DNA from 4 places in the Neobittarella massiliensis (ex Bilen et al. 2018) genome. Region 1 is predicted to be linked to each of the others. Evidence: predicted binding sites of a transcription regulator. Region 1 holds the regulator's gene; each other region holds the start of a gene.
The links. Region 1 encodes HrcA, which represses chaperone genes, less so after heat shock. Its sites were predicted from a motif close to TGTTAGCACTCNNNNNNNNNGAGTGCTAACA; they were not measured.
Positions count from the first base shown of each region.

Region 2: the regulator HrcA is predicted to act here: its motif matches at 1,268-1,298, upstream of H8K20_RS07950 (Hsp20/alpha crystallin family protein).
Region 3: the regulator HrcA is predicted to act here: its motif matches at 1,365-1,395, upstream of htpG (molecular chaperone HtpG).
Region 4: the regulator HrcA is predicted to act here: its motif matches at 2,322-2,352, upstream of clpB (ATP-dependent chaperone ClpB).

Region 1 covers NZ_JACOGI010000002.1:303,536-306,931, reverse strand. Annotated here, with positions in the region: gene dnaK (molecular chaperone DnaK) at 1-564, opposite strand, end outside; gene grpE (nucleotide exchange factor GrpE) at 1,087-1,707, opposite strand; gene hrcA (heat-inducible transcriptional repressor HrcA) at 1,740-2,762, opposite strand; gene H8K20_RS10520 (GNAT family N-acetyltransferase) at 3,056-3,396, shown strand, end outside.
Region 2 covers NZ_JACOGI010000001.1:1,754,607-1,758,002, forward strand. Annotated here, with positions in the region: gene H8K20_RS07945 (endonuclease/exonuclease/phosphatase family protein) at 272-1,108, opposite strand; gene H8K20_RS07950 (Hsp20/alpha crystallin family protein) at 1,467-1,895, shown strand; gene H8K20_RS07955 (Gx transporter family protein) at 2,266-2,817, opposite strand; gene H8K20_RS07960 (FAD:protein FMN transferase) at 2,858-3,396, opposite strand, start outside.
Region 3 covers NZ_JACOGI010000001.1:1,157,728-1,161,123, reverse strand. Annotated here, with positions in the region: gene gltA (NADPH-dependent glutamate synthase) at 1-157, opposite strand, end outside; gene H8K20_RS05385 (sulfide/dihydroorotate dehydrogenase-like FAD/NAD-binding protein) at 160-1,002, opposite strand; gene htpG (molecular chaperone HtpG) at 1,418-3,316, shown strand; gene mutM (bifunctional DNA-formamidopyrimidine glycosylase/DNA-(apurinic or apyrimidinic site) lyase) at 3,364-3,396, shown strand, end outside.
Region 4 covers NZ_JACOGI010000001.1:266,574-269,969, reverse strand. Annotated here, with positions in the region: gene clpB (ATP-dependent chaperone ClpB) at 1-2,182, opposite strand, end outside; gene H8K20_RS01280 (hypothetical protein) at 2,407-2,802, opposite strand; gene H8K20_RS01275 (TFIIB-type zinc ribbon-containing protein) at 2,985-3,396, opposite strand, start outside.

The DNA of each region.
Region 1 (3,396 bases):
TTCCTGTACGCCGTCACCCATCTCGATGATGGATACATCGAAGGTGCCGCCGCCCAGGTCGTAGACCATGACTTTCTGGTCGTCCTCTTTATCTACGCCGTAAGCGAGCGCTGCGGCGGTGGGCTCGTTGATGATGCGCTTTACGTCCAGACCCGCGATGCGGCCGGCGTCTTTGGTGGCCTGACGCTGGGCGTCGGTGAAGTAGGCGGGGACGGTGATGACCGCCTCGGTGACCGAGCTGCCCAGATAGGCCTCGGCGTCACCTTTGAGCTTTTGCAGGATCATGGCCGAGATCTCTTGCGGGGTGTACTTTTTGTCGTCGATAGCGACGGTATAGGAAGAGCCCATGTGCCGCTTGATGGAGCTGATGGTCTTTTCGGGGTTGGTGATGGCCTGACGTTTGGCCACCTGACCCACCATGCGCTCGCCGGTCTTGGAGAAGGCGACCACCGAAGGGGTGGTTCTGGCGCCCTCTGCGTTGGCGATGACTACTGCCTCGCCGCCCTCCATGACGGCTACACAGGAGTTGGTGGTGCCCAAGTCGATGCCGATGATTTTTCCCATTGTTGTTTCCTCCTTATATAAAACCTGATATTTTACCAAATCGTCTGTCTATGAAAAAGGGTCTGCCGCCCGCACAGGTGTTTTTGCATGTACGGTACAGGTGGCCGTGCGGCCCTGAGATTTTGCGCTGCTATAAGTGGCAATGTGCCCCTGCTTTCCACAACGGCGATGTGACCGGAAGAAAGCAGCGCGAGGGGCGGTGCCCCGAGAGTGCTTTCTTCTGTAAGTGGCCAAGCGCCCAGTGTCTTACATCGACACCGTGACCGGAAGAAGGGGCGGTGCCGCGCACAGCGGCAGGAGGGGCTGCGCCCAGTTCCTTTTTTAGGAGCGGCGCTGTGGCCGGAAGAAAGTACGCTGCTGCGAAGCAGCGCGAGGGGCTGCGCCCCGAGAGTGCTTTCTTCTGTAAGTGGCCAGCGCCCTGTGTCTTACATCGACACTGTGACCGGAAGAAGGGGCGGTGCCGCGCACAGCGGCAGGAGGGGCTGCGCCCCGACAGCGCCTTCTTCTTGGAGTGGCAAATTTCTAATTTGCCACTTTTACCATGGCATACCGGATGACCCGGTCGCCCATGACGTAGCCCTTTTGGAACACATCCACGATGGCCCCTTCACCCAGTTCGTCGTCCTCGATGTGCATGACGGCGTTGTGCAGGTTGGGATCGAAACTGCCGCCGGCGGGGTCCACCTCGGTGACGCCCAGCTTTTCGAGCGCCGCTTTGAATTGGGTGACGACCATGGCGATGCCTTTGGTAAAGTCGTCCTCGGTCTCGCTGGCCGCCAGCGCCCGCTCCAGATTGTCGAGCACATCGATAAACTGGGTGACGGTGCCGGCCACGCCTTCGGCGTAGATGCCGTCTTTTTCTTTGGTGGAGCGCTTGCGGAAGTTATCGTACTCGGCGCTTATCCGCAGCAGGCGCTCCTGCAGCTGGCTGTTTTCCTCTTTTTGCTTATCCAGCTCCTCCTGCAGGGGATCTTTTTTCTTTTTGCGGTGTTTTTTCTCTTTGCTCTCCGCCTTTTCCTCTGATGGGATCTGGTCCTTGTCGGTACTGGGCGGGTCGCCGGCAGCGGCCGTAGCCTGCTGCACCTCGTTGTCTGCGCCGGGCTGCTGGGCCTCGGTCTCTGGCGTCTTCTCTTCGCTGTTCACCTAAAAGCTCCTTTCTGGCCCGCTGGCCGCGGTCACTGGTCGCCCTCACTGTCGGCGCCACTTAAAATATTGCCGAGCAGGGCGGTAAAATATTCTATATGGGGTATGATCTTGCTGTAATTGAGGTAGCTGGGCCCGATGACGCCCAGCACGCCGCTCTCGCCGCCGCCGGAGCGGTATGGGGTGCTGACAAAGGCGATACCCGACAGGTTGGCGCCCAGGTCGTCGCCCATGGTGATGGCGATCTGCCGGGGGGCGGGGCTCTGGTCGCGCCGGGCGCGCTGCTGCAGCAGGTCGAGAAAGGTGAAAAAGTCGGTGTCTTGCCGGGCGTAGCGCAGGAGGTTGGTCTGCCCCTGCACCTGCACCTTTACCGAGCACAGCTCCTGACACAGGCCGATGAGCTGGGCCAGCACCGGCTTTAATACCGGGCAGGCCGCCAGCACCGCCAGCATCTCGCCCTGCAGATGGGCGGGGACGATCTCGCCCACCGGGCGGTCGAGGATGTTGCGGCGGACAAAGTTCTCGAGCACTACCAGCGCGTCGGCGTCGGCCGGCTCCTCCAGCCGACACACCCGGTTGAGCACCAGCCCGCCGCCGGTCATGGCCACGATGGCCAGAGTGGTGGGCGAGAGCAGCAGCAGCTCGATCTTCTGAAAGCAGATATCCTGCATTTGGGGGGAGGTGGCCAAGGTGGCGTACTGGGTGAGGTAGGCCAGCAGGTTACCCGCCCGCTGCAAAATGCTGTCGGGATCGGGCAGGCCGTGGGTCAAAAACTGGGCGATCTGCTGCTGCTCGTCGGCCGAGAGCTCGTCGCGCTCCATCAGGTGGTCGATGTAAAAGCGGTAGCCCAGACTGGTGGGCACCCGGCCGGCCGAGGTGTGGGGGTGGGTGAGAAAGCCGTACTTCTCGAGGGCGGCCATCTCGGCGCGGATGGTGGCCGAGGACATGCTGATGCCCGGCAGCGCGGCGATGGCTTTGCTGCCCACCGGCTCGCCGGTGCGGGCATATGCGTCGCAAATAGATTTTAATATAAAGCTCTGTCTCTGGGTGATCAAACCGCCCGCACCTCCTGCCCGGGCAGCCCGCCGGCAGAAAACCGGCAGCCGCCGCTCTATCTTTTCTTTAGCACTCATATACATCGAGTGCCAACACATACAATGTATCACGAAAGTCAAACAAAGTCAAGCGAGGATTTTACAATTTACATATTGGTCACAAACCGGCCTTACAACCGCTAAACATCGCCGTTTATCCCGCTGTTTTGACAGCGGTGCAGCGGCGGCGTATACTGGTGGGCGAGAGACTGGCAGCCATTTGCCAGGCGACGATGATAGAGGAGAGTTGCGACATGCCCACTGATAGACCGACCGCCCCGGCGGTACGCCCCTTTGCACCCCAAGACCTGCCCCAGATGACCGCGCTGTGGAACGACGTGGTCGCCGCCGGCTGTTACTTTCCGCAGGAGGTGCCGCTGGCTGCGGCGGAGGCCGGTGACTTTTTTGCCGCCCAGTCGTTTACCGGCGTGGCGGAGCTAAACGGCCGGGTGGTGGGCCTTTACATTTTGCACCCCAACGGGATCGGGCACTGCGCGGTGACGGCCAACGCCTCCTACGCGGTGGACGCCGGCTGCCGGGGCCAGCACCTGGGGGAGCTGCTGGTGCGGCACTCGCTGCAAAAAGCGCGGGAGCT
Region 2 (3,396 bases), on a different contig from region 1:
AACAGCCTCTCTATCACCGCCGGCCCCCACCAGCTGCCCGTCAGCTCGAGTTGGGGCAGCCGGATATTGCGTCTGCGGCCGCACCGGCCCGCCGCTGTGCTTCAGCGGTCGGGTCTGCATCGCCGCCTGTCCACAATCCCATACAGCGGCATATCTCCATGCCCGCGGGCCGGTCCACCGCCGGCGCCCGGCAGCACTCTATCTCCCCGCAGCAAAAAGCGCGCGGTCCGAACAAACTCGGGCCGCGCGCTCTTTTTTGCCTTTTGTCCCATCAGCTGGCGGCGGTGTCCGCCGGGGGCGCTTCGCCGGGCAGGCGCAGCGTGGTGAGAATGGGATAATGGTCCGACGGGTAGATACCGCGGATGCTGTACTTGTCCAGCGCCACATCGAGGATGTCAAATTCCTGGGTGACGAAGATGTAGTCAAAACGGGTCTTGTGCCGGTCTTTGCCCTTAAAGTAGTGAAAGGTGTTGACCCCCTGCCCGCTCTGGGCCAATGTCGAAAATACGTCGGTAAAGTGAAAATCGTAGCCGTGTCGGTTCTCGCGGATGAGCCGCACCGGCAAACTGTCGGGGGTGGCGTTCAGGTCCCCCATCAGGATGGTGGGCAGCGGGTCTATCTGCTGGTACTGCTGGATGCGCTGAAAGATCACGTTGACCCCCAACACCCGTGACATGGGCAGCAGATGGTCAAAATGGGTATTGAATACCCGCAGGCGCCGGTGACTCTGTTTAAAGTACACCTCAGCCACGGTGCACACCCGGGGAAAAATGGCAAAAGCGTACCGGCTACCCTGACTCTGGGGTTTTTTAGACAGCCAAAACGTATCGTGGAACAGCACATCGATATCCTGGTTCTTGACGATGATGTCCGCGTGCTCGTCCCCCAGGTCTTTTTTGCGGCCCCAGCCAAAAAAGCTGTAGTTGCCCAGCAGCTGCTGTATGTCCTCGCGCATCGAGGGCAGCAGCTCCTGCACGCCGATGATGCTGGCGCCGGAGTTGCGGATCACCTTGGCAGCCATCTTGCGCCGGTGCTCCCAGGTGCGGGGATTAAAGCGGCCGTCGCGCTTTAGGTTGAAGGTGGCCACTTTCACGATCTGTTCCTGCATGGTCTTCACCTGCCTCCGGCGGCTTTTGCCGCCGCGTATTGGGGCGCCCACACCGGCGCCCCTCTATGTTTAGTATAGCACAACAAGCACCGATGGTTGATAGCAAAAGCGACGAAAAATACGCGCTTTCTCTGGGCACCAATTCCCCCATATCCACAATTTTAGCACTCTATATCAAAGAGTGCTAAAATTCAAAAAGCGTTCACAAAAATATAAAAGATCGGTAAAACACACCGGATAAACTGTAGACAGAAACAAAAAAGGAAGCGATGCACATGCAGACGAATAGCGACTAGAGCACCAAACTACACACACGAAACCCCATCCCCAAGTATTACACGAAAGAGAGGTACCTACTATGTCCGCACTGATCCCGTTTGGCAGAAATGAACACAATCTGTTTTCCTATCTCGACGATATGGAGAAGAGCCTATTTGGCGATATGGGCGCCGGCTTCGGCCAGTTCCGCACCGATATCGTAGATCGGGGCGACCACTACCTGCTGCAGGCCGAGTTGCCCGGTTTTGACAAAAAAGACCTGCACATCGATATCCAGGGCGACGAGCTGTGTATCAGCGCCACCCACGACGAAAAGAGCGAGGAAAAAGACGACCAGGGCCGCTTTGTCCGCCGGGAGCGCCGCTATGGCTCTTATCGCCGCAGCTTCGATATCAGCGATATCGACACCGCCGCCATCGACGCCAGCTATCAAAACGGCATCCTCGAGTTGAAGCTGCCTAAAAAGGCGCCGGTCGCCGATGTGCGCCACCAGATCGAGATCAAATGACCAGTTGCACCCCCCAGGGGGCGGCTGCCGCCAATTTGGGGCAGCCGCCCCTTTTTGGTGCCCGCCCAGTAAGTCCGTCTCCACTTCTGCCGGCCCCAAGGTGCGCCGGGTGCCGTCTCGGCGCGCTAACAGTGTGGTCCAACGCGCCCGGCGCTATACCGCAGCGCCCCGTCCGGTGCCTTTTATGCACACCGCTGCACCGACCGCGCGCAGCGGTGTGCGCCATCCCGCTTTTTCCGCTCCCTTCTCGCCGCTGCCCGTTCTTTTGGCCCGCCCGTTTATCTACATCCCAGCACCCGCAGTACCCGCAAAAAAGAGCGGAACCGCACCGGCCCGCCCGCAAAATATCTCCTCTGCCGCCAGTTTGCCGCTAGCGCCGCCGACCGGCTGGCGGCCCAAGGTCCTGCTGCAGCCGCCCAATGTGGGGCATCAGCACCTGCAGGGTCACACCGGTGATAAAGCCCATCACCAGCCCCGCCACCGCCAGCACCGGCAGGTAGTAAAAGGCGGCGGTGGTCTTTAAGATCAGCACCGACACACACAGCTGTCCCATGTTGTGAAAAAAGCCGCCGGTCAGCCCCATGGTGAGCATACTGCACCGCTTTTTGGTCAGCCGCCACACCAGCGCCATCACCAAAAGCGAGAGCACGCTCCCCCCCAGGCTCATGGCCGCCGCCACCGCGCCCCGGGTCAAAAAGGCAAACAGCCCCTTGAGCGCCGTCACCGTCAAGGCGGCCCTAAAGTCCAGCAGTACCAGGCAGTACATGGTCACGATGTTCGCCAGCCCCAGCTTCACCCCCGGCGGCATCATCGGCAGCGGCGGCACCAGCCCCTCTATAAACGACAGCAAAATGGCCAGCGCAAACAGCAGCCCCAAAAAGGCCACCCGCCGGGTCTTCTGCTGTATCTGTCGCGAAGTCACAGGTCCGCCTCCCCTCTGGTGATATTCGGCGGCGCCGCTACTACGGTGCCGCCAGCGTATAGTCGCTGCTGGTCAGGGCAAACTGGTCTTTTAGCGCCGGCGAGATATAGACGTTCTTCTCGCTGTCCACCAAAATAAGCGAGAACTCGCTGCGGTCCAAACAGTCGATGGCCGCCTGTGAGCCGGCCACAAAAAAGTAGGTGGATAAAAAGTCGGCCAGCGCCCCGTCCTCGGCCACCACCGTCACCGAGAGCAGGTCCTGCTGGGAGGGGTAGCCGGTGCGCGGGTCAAAGATGTGATGGTAGCGGATGCCCTGCTCCTCAAAATACCGCTCGTACCCGCCGGAGGTGGCCACCACCATTCCGTCGGCGTGCAGCGTCCCCAAGGTGTGCTGGCGGTCCTTTTCGGGGGTCGAGAGGCCAATATCATACGCCCCTCCGCCCGGCTTTTTACCGTAGGTGTAAATGTTGCCCCCAACCGAGAGCACCGCACCGCCCACCTGGTAGCGGCGGTATATCTCGCCCGCCACCCGGCAGGCGTACCCCTTGGCGATGGCCCCCAGGTCGATCATCTGCCCCG
Region 3 (3,396 bases), on a different contig from region 1:
CGCCCACACAGGGCTTGTTCTTGCAGTTCAGGCAGCGCATGGCCTCGTCTACGGCCTGCTGCTCGCTATAGCCCAGCGCTACCTCATCAAAATTGTGGCGGCGCACCTCAGGGGCCTGCAGGGGCATCTCGTTTTTGTGTAAAGACATGTTGGGCACAGTTACTCTACCTCCTTACTGAGGAGGTTGCAGGTCTCCTCGTACTGGTGGCGCTCAAAATCGCGGTACATGGCCCCGCGCTCCATAGCTTCGTCAAAATCCACCAGGTGGCCGTCAAAATCCGGCCCGTCTACACAGGCAAATTTGGTCTCGCCGCCCACCGTCAGGCGGCAGCCGCCGCACATGCCGGTGCCGTCTATCATGATGGGGTTCATGCTGACGACGGTCTTGATGCCGTAGCTCTCGGTCAGCTTGCAGACAAACTTCATCATGATCAGCGGGCCGATGGCGATGACCTCATCGTACTGCTCGCCGGCTTTGATCAGGTCTTCCAGGGCGTTGGTCACCAGCCCCTTTTGCCCGTAAGAGCCGTCGTCAGACATGATGATCAGCTTGTCGCTGACCGCCCGAAACTCGTCCTCTAAGATGACCAGATCCCGGTTGCGAAAGCCCACGATGGTATGTACCTCGGCCCCCAGCTGATGCAGCTTTTTCGCTACTGGGTAGGCGATCGCACTGCCCACGCCGCCGCCGATCACGGCCACCTTTTTAAGCCCCTCCAGGTGACTCGGGGTGCCCAGCGGCCCCACAAAGTCGTGCAGGCATTGGCCCTCGTTCAGGGCGCCCAGCTTGGCGGTGGTGGCGCCCACGATCTGAAAGATAATGGTCACCGTGCCTGCCGCGGGGTCAAAATCGGCAATAGTCAGGGGGATGCGCTCCCCATTTTCATCTACCCGCAAAATGATGAACTGGCCCGGCTGGGCCTTGGCGGCCACCAGTGGGGCCTGTATCTCCATTAAGGTAACGGTGGGGTTGAGCACCTTTTTTCGCTTTATCTCGTACATGGCAACTCCTCTACTCCTGTCTGTGCACAGCCGGGGCGTCTTGGCAGCCGGCTGTCGGTCGCAGTTAAAAAAGGGACGGGGCGCCGCCCCGACCAGGCTTTTAGTATAGCCTATAAACACCGCTTTTGTCTACTGCTGTCGCCCCATCAGATGTACCAAACTTTGGCTCTGTAAGGCCACAGGTTCTGCTGCTTGCGGACTGTGGGGGCAGATTGCCTGCCCGCCAAAGACAGCGCTTTCAGCATCGGTACAGCCCGCTGTAGCTCTTAGATGAATGGCTGTATAAACAGAGACTGTTTTTGTATAAATGGCACAATTTACAAATTGTTCATTGAAATAAAAAAGGGATTGCGGTATTCTCTAATTAGCACTCTAATTACTCGAGTGCTAATTTTGCGAGAGGGAGATCGTTTCCATGGCTAAAAAACAATTCAAAGCAGAGTCTAAACGGCTGCTCGATTTGATGATCCATTCCATCTACTCCAATCGGGAGATATTCCTGCGCGAGATCTTGTCAAACGCCTCCGACGCCATCGACAAGCTGTGTTACCGCGGCCTGACCGACAGGGAAGTGGGCCTTTCGAGAGACGACTTTTATATCGAGATACTGCCGGATAGAGAGGCGCGCACCATCACCGTGCGCGACAACGGTATCGGCATGGACCGGCAGTCGCTAGAAGAAAACCTGGGTACCATCGCCAGCAGCGGTTCGCTGCAGTTTAAAAAAGAGATTGCCGGCCAAGAAGGAGCTGATGACACCGATATCATCGGCCAGTTCGGCGTCGGCTTTTACTCGGCCTTTATCGTCAGTGACAAGGTCACCGTCATCACCCGCCCCTACGGCAGCGACGTGGCCTATAAATGGGTCTCCTCCGGCGCCGACGGCTACACCATTACCGAGTGCGCCCGCGACACTGCCGGCACCGACGTCATCATGCACCTCAAAGAGGACACCGAAGACGACAAGTACAGCGAGTTTTTAGAGGAGTACCGGCTGCGCAGTCTGGTGAAAAAGTACTCCGACTACATCCGCTGGCCCATCAAAATGATGGTCACCAAGTCGCGCCCGGTCGAAGTCGGTGAAGGGGAGGACAAAAAGACCGAGTACGAGCAGTACAGCGAGGTCGATACCCTCAACAGCATGGTCCCCATCTGGCACCGCCCCAAGAGCGAAGTCACCAGCGAGGAGTACGCCGATTTCTACCGCGAGAAGTGCGGCGACTTCGAGGCCCCGCTCACCACCATCCGGGTCAGCACCGAGGGCCTCACCTCCTACGAGGCGCTGCTGTTCATCCCGGCGCGCACCCCCTACAATTACTATTCAAACGACTACCAGAAAGGCCTGCAGCTCTACTCCAGCGGCGTGCTCATCATGGAGAACTGCGCCGATCTGCTGCCCGAGCACTTCCGCTTTGTCAAAGGTGTGGTCGACTCGCCCGATGTGTCGCTGAACATCTCCCGCGAGATGTTGCAGCAGGACCGGCAGGTGCGCACCATCGCCACCAATATCGAAAAGAAGATCCGCCGCGAGCTGGAGAAGCTGCTCGAGAGCGACCGCGAGAAATACGAGAGCTTCTTTGCCCAGTTTGGCCTGCAGCTCAAATACGGTACGGTCGGCGATTACGGCGCCCACAAAGATCAGCTGCGCGACCTGCTGCTGTTCTACTCCTCCACCCAGGAAAAGCCGGTCACTTTAAAAGAGTATGTCGCCCGCATGCCCGAGGATCAAAAGGAGATCTATTATGCCTGCGGCGATTCGGTGCAGAAGATCGCCAATCTCCCCCAGACCGAGGCCATCCGCGACCGCGGCTGGGAGATCCTCTACCTCACCGACGAAGTGGACGAGTTCGTGATGCAGATCCTGCACGACCAGGACGGCAAGGAGCTCAAAAACGTCAATGCCGCCGAGCTGCCCGAGAGCGAAGAGGAGAAAAAGGCGGCGAAAGAAAAAGAGGAGCAGAGCGGCGAGCTGCTGGCCTTCTTAAAAGAGACGCTCAAAGACAAAGTCAGCGACGTACAGATATCCTCTAAGCTCAAAAGCCACCCGGTATTTCTCTCCAGCACCGGCGAAGTCACGCTGGAGATGGAAAAGTACTTCGCCCAGATGAAGATGGAGGACGCGCCCAAAGCCCAGCGAGTGCTCGAGCTGGGGGCTGACCACCCCATGTTTAATAAGCTGCAGCAGGCCTTTAGCGGCGACCGGGACCGCGCCGCCAAGCTGGCCCAGCTGCTCTATCAGCAGGCCAGCCTGATCGCGGGCTTTGCCATCGAGGACCCCACCGCCTACACCGATCTGGTCTGCGAGCTGCTCTAAACAGCCGCCGCCAGAAGAGAGCGACCACATAGGTCAAGGAGATACCCATGCCGGAACTGCCCGAAGTAGAGACGTTGCGC
Region 4 (3,396 bases), on a different contig from region 1:
CCAGGTTGGAGGTGAGGATGATGATGGTGTTTTTAAAGTCTACCGTGCGGCCCTGGCTGTCGGTGATGCGACCATCATCGAGCACCTGCAACAGGATGTTGAACACGTCGGGGTGGGCTTTTTCCACCTCGTCGAACAGGATCACCGAATAGGGTTTGCGGCGCACCGCCTCGGTCAGCTGACCGCCCTCCTCAAAGCCCACATAGCCCGGAGGAGCGCCGATCAGCCGCGATACCGAGTGTTTTTCCATATACTCGGTCATGTCGATGCGCACGATGTTGTGCTCGTCGTCAAACAGGTTCTGCGCCAGCGCCTTGGCCAGCTCGGTCTTGCCCACACCGGTGGGGCCCAAAAAGAGAAACGAGCCGATGGGCCGGTTCTCGTCCTGAATGCCCGCCCGCGAGCGCAATATCGCCTCGCTGACCTTGGTCACCGCCTCGTCTTGGCCCACCACCCGCTCGTGCAGGGTGTCCTCCAGGTGCAAGAGCTTCTCTTTTTCGCCCTCCATCAGCCGCGATACCGGTATTCCCGTCCACCGCTGTACGATGCGGGCGATCTCCTCCTCAGTCACCTTGTCCCGCAATAGGTTATCCTCGCGGCTGCCGCTCTCGGCCAGCTTTTCCTCCTCCTCCAGCTCCTTTTGCAGCTGGGGCAGACGGCCGTATTTCAGCTCGGCAGCACGGTTCAGATCGTAGTCCTGCTCGGCCTTCTCGATCTGGGCCGAGAGCTGCTCCAGCTCCTTGCGCAGGTTCTGCACCTTGCCGATGGCCGCTTTCTCGTTATCCCACTTGGCTTTCATAGCCGCAAAGTGGTCTCGGGCCTCGGCCAGCTCTTTTTGTATCTCGGCCAGGTGCTCTTTCGACAGCGTGTCGCTCTCTTTTTTCAGCGCCGCCTCCTCGATCTCCAGCTGGATGATCCTGCGGGACACCACATCCAGTTCGGTGGGCATCGAGTCGATCTCGGTGCGGATCATAGCGCAGGCCTCATCCACCAGGTCGATGGCCTTGTCCGGCAAAAAGCGGTCGGAGATGTAGCGATCCGACAGAGTGGCCGCGGCGATGAGCGCCTGGTCCTGTATCTTCACCCCGTGGTACACCTCGTAGCGCTCTTTTAAGCCGCGCAAAATGGCGATGGTGTCGTCCACCGTCGGCTCACCCACCAGCACCGGCTGGAACCGCCGCTCCAAAGCGGGGTCTTTTTCAATGTACTGGCGGTACTCGTCTAAAGTAGTGGCGCCGATACAGTGCAGTTCGCCCCGGGCCAGCATGGGTTTTAACAGGTTGCCCGCGTCCATCGAGCCCTCGGTCTTGCCGGCGCCCACGATGGTGTGCAGTTCGTCGATGAACAGGATGATGCGCCCCTGCGAGCCCTTTACCTCTTTGAGCACCGCTTTCAGCCGCTCCTCGAACTCGCCGCGGTACTTGGCGCCGGCGATGAGCGCGCCCATGTCCAGCGAAAAAATGGTCTTGTCTTTCAAACTGCCGGGCACGTCGCCGCGCACGATGCGCTGAGCCAGTCCCTCGGCGATAGCGGTCTTACCCACGCCGGGCTCACCGATGAGCACCGGGTTGTTTTTGGTCTTGCGCGACAGGATGCGGATGACGTTGCGGATCTCGTCGTCCCGCCCGATCACCGGGTCGAGCTGTTGGCCGCGCGCCCGCTCCACCAGGTCGGTACCGTACTTTTTCAGTGCGTCATAGGTGGTCTCCGGGCTGTCGGAGGTGACCCGGGTGTTGCCCCGCACCGACGACAGCGCCTGTAAAAACTTGTCCTTGGTGATGCCAAACTGGTCAAAATAGCGCTTTAACGGGGCGTTGGCCGCCTCGATGAGCGCCAAAAAAATGTGCTCTACCGACACGTATTCGTCTTTCATGCCGGCAGCTGTCTTTTCCGCCGCCACCAGCACCCGGTCCACGTCCTGGGTGATATACACCTTCTCCGGGTCGCGGCCCGGCCCCGTCACATGGGGGATGGCCGCCACCAGCTTTTGCGCCTCTTTTTGGGCCACCTGTGCGTCGAGTCCCATCTTGGGCAAAAGCTGGCTGATGAGCCCCTGCTCCTGGTCGAGCAGTGCCAGCAGCAGGTGCTGCTGCTCGATCTGCTGGTTTTGGTACTCGATGGTCAGCGCCTGCGCCGACTGGATGGCCTCCAGCGATTTTTGCGTAAATTTATTAGCCTGCATAGTCTTCCTACCTCCTCTTCTGCCCGCATTTTTGGGGGCGGACAGCGCTCCTTTGGCGGAGTCTTTTTCTTTTCTTACAGCTTCTAATTTACCCAAAAATTATGTCTAAATCATGAAATATACGTATCTACTTTTTAAATATTAGCACTCTATCAAAAAGAGTGCTAATATGCGCCCAAAAAATAAAAACCGGCCCCGCTCTCGGGGTCGGTCCGCACCGGGCACTATCTAGCTGCCACAGCCGCCGCGAACAGCAGTACCAGCAACCCTGCCCCCAACAGCACAGTCATCGCCCACCGCGACCATGTTACTTGCCTGCGCTCGACCTCTGCCTCCGTCAACTTGCCAGGCTCATAGCTGGCAGCGGCAGCCGCCCTGTTTTTAGCCGCGGCACGCGCATATCCGCCGTAGCGCTCCAACTGCTCTCCCCGGGCAAAACGAACTGCTTTTTGATAAGCGCTATACTGCTCCAACACCTCCGTACTGTTTTCTAGCGCATCTTCCGAGCACAGCTTTAGCTCAGCCAACAGCTTGCCCATATAAGCGCTGGCTAAAAAAGGCTCTATATCCAGCGCCCGCTCAAAATAATCCGCCACCGCGGCAAAGTCTCCGTCCTCCAAGCCAGCCGCCCTCTGGCTGTCATCGCACCGGCTGTCGTCACCTGCACCTTCAGGTCCTGAAGCAGGCTCACGCCACCACAAAATCGGCAGGTCATCTAATCCTGACCCGGCAATATCTCCAGTTGGGCGCCACAATTTTTACAGGTAAATACTGCCTGTTTCCATCTCTTACTCCCCGCTCCTCACGCCTTTGTCAAAAGCACCACCAACAGCATAAACAGTACCGCTCCCGCCACTACCCACAGTGCACAGCCATACTCCCTGTTGTCTGTTTCAGGCGCGCTATTTCTCTCCAGCGCACGGGCGATCTCGGCCCGCTCCGCGCTCTCCCGGCGCAGCATCTCCTGTCTGTACTGCTCATTTTCTCGCTTCGCTTTCATTTCCGGGCCCTGCAGCCACTGCTGTATCTTTTCCTCACAGGCCAAATATGTCTCTCGCTGTTCGGGGCTGCCAAACTCCACCGCCCGTAAAAAGTCCGGCTCTTGGGCAATAGAGCACTCCAGTTTCTCCATCTGCTCCGGCCGGTCAGCTCCCATCTTCAACATCAGTCGGCACCAGTAGGCCTCGCTGCAGCTGGCGTCGGCATTCAGCACC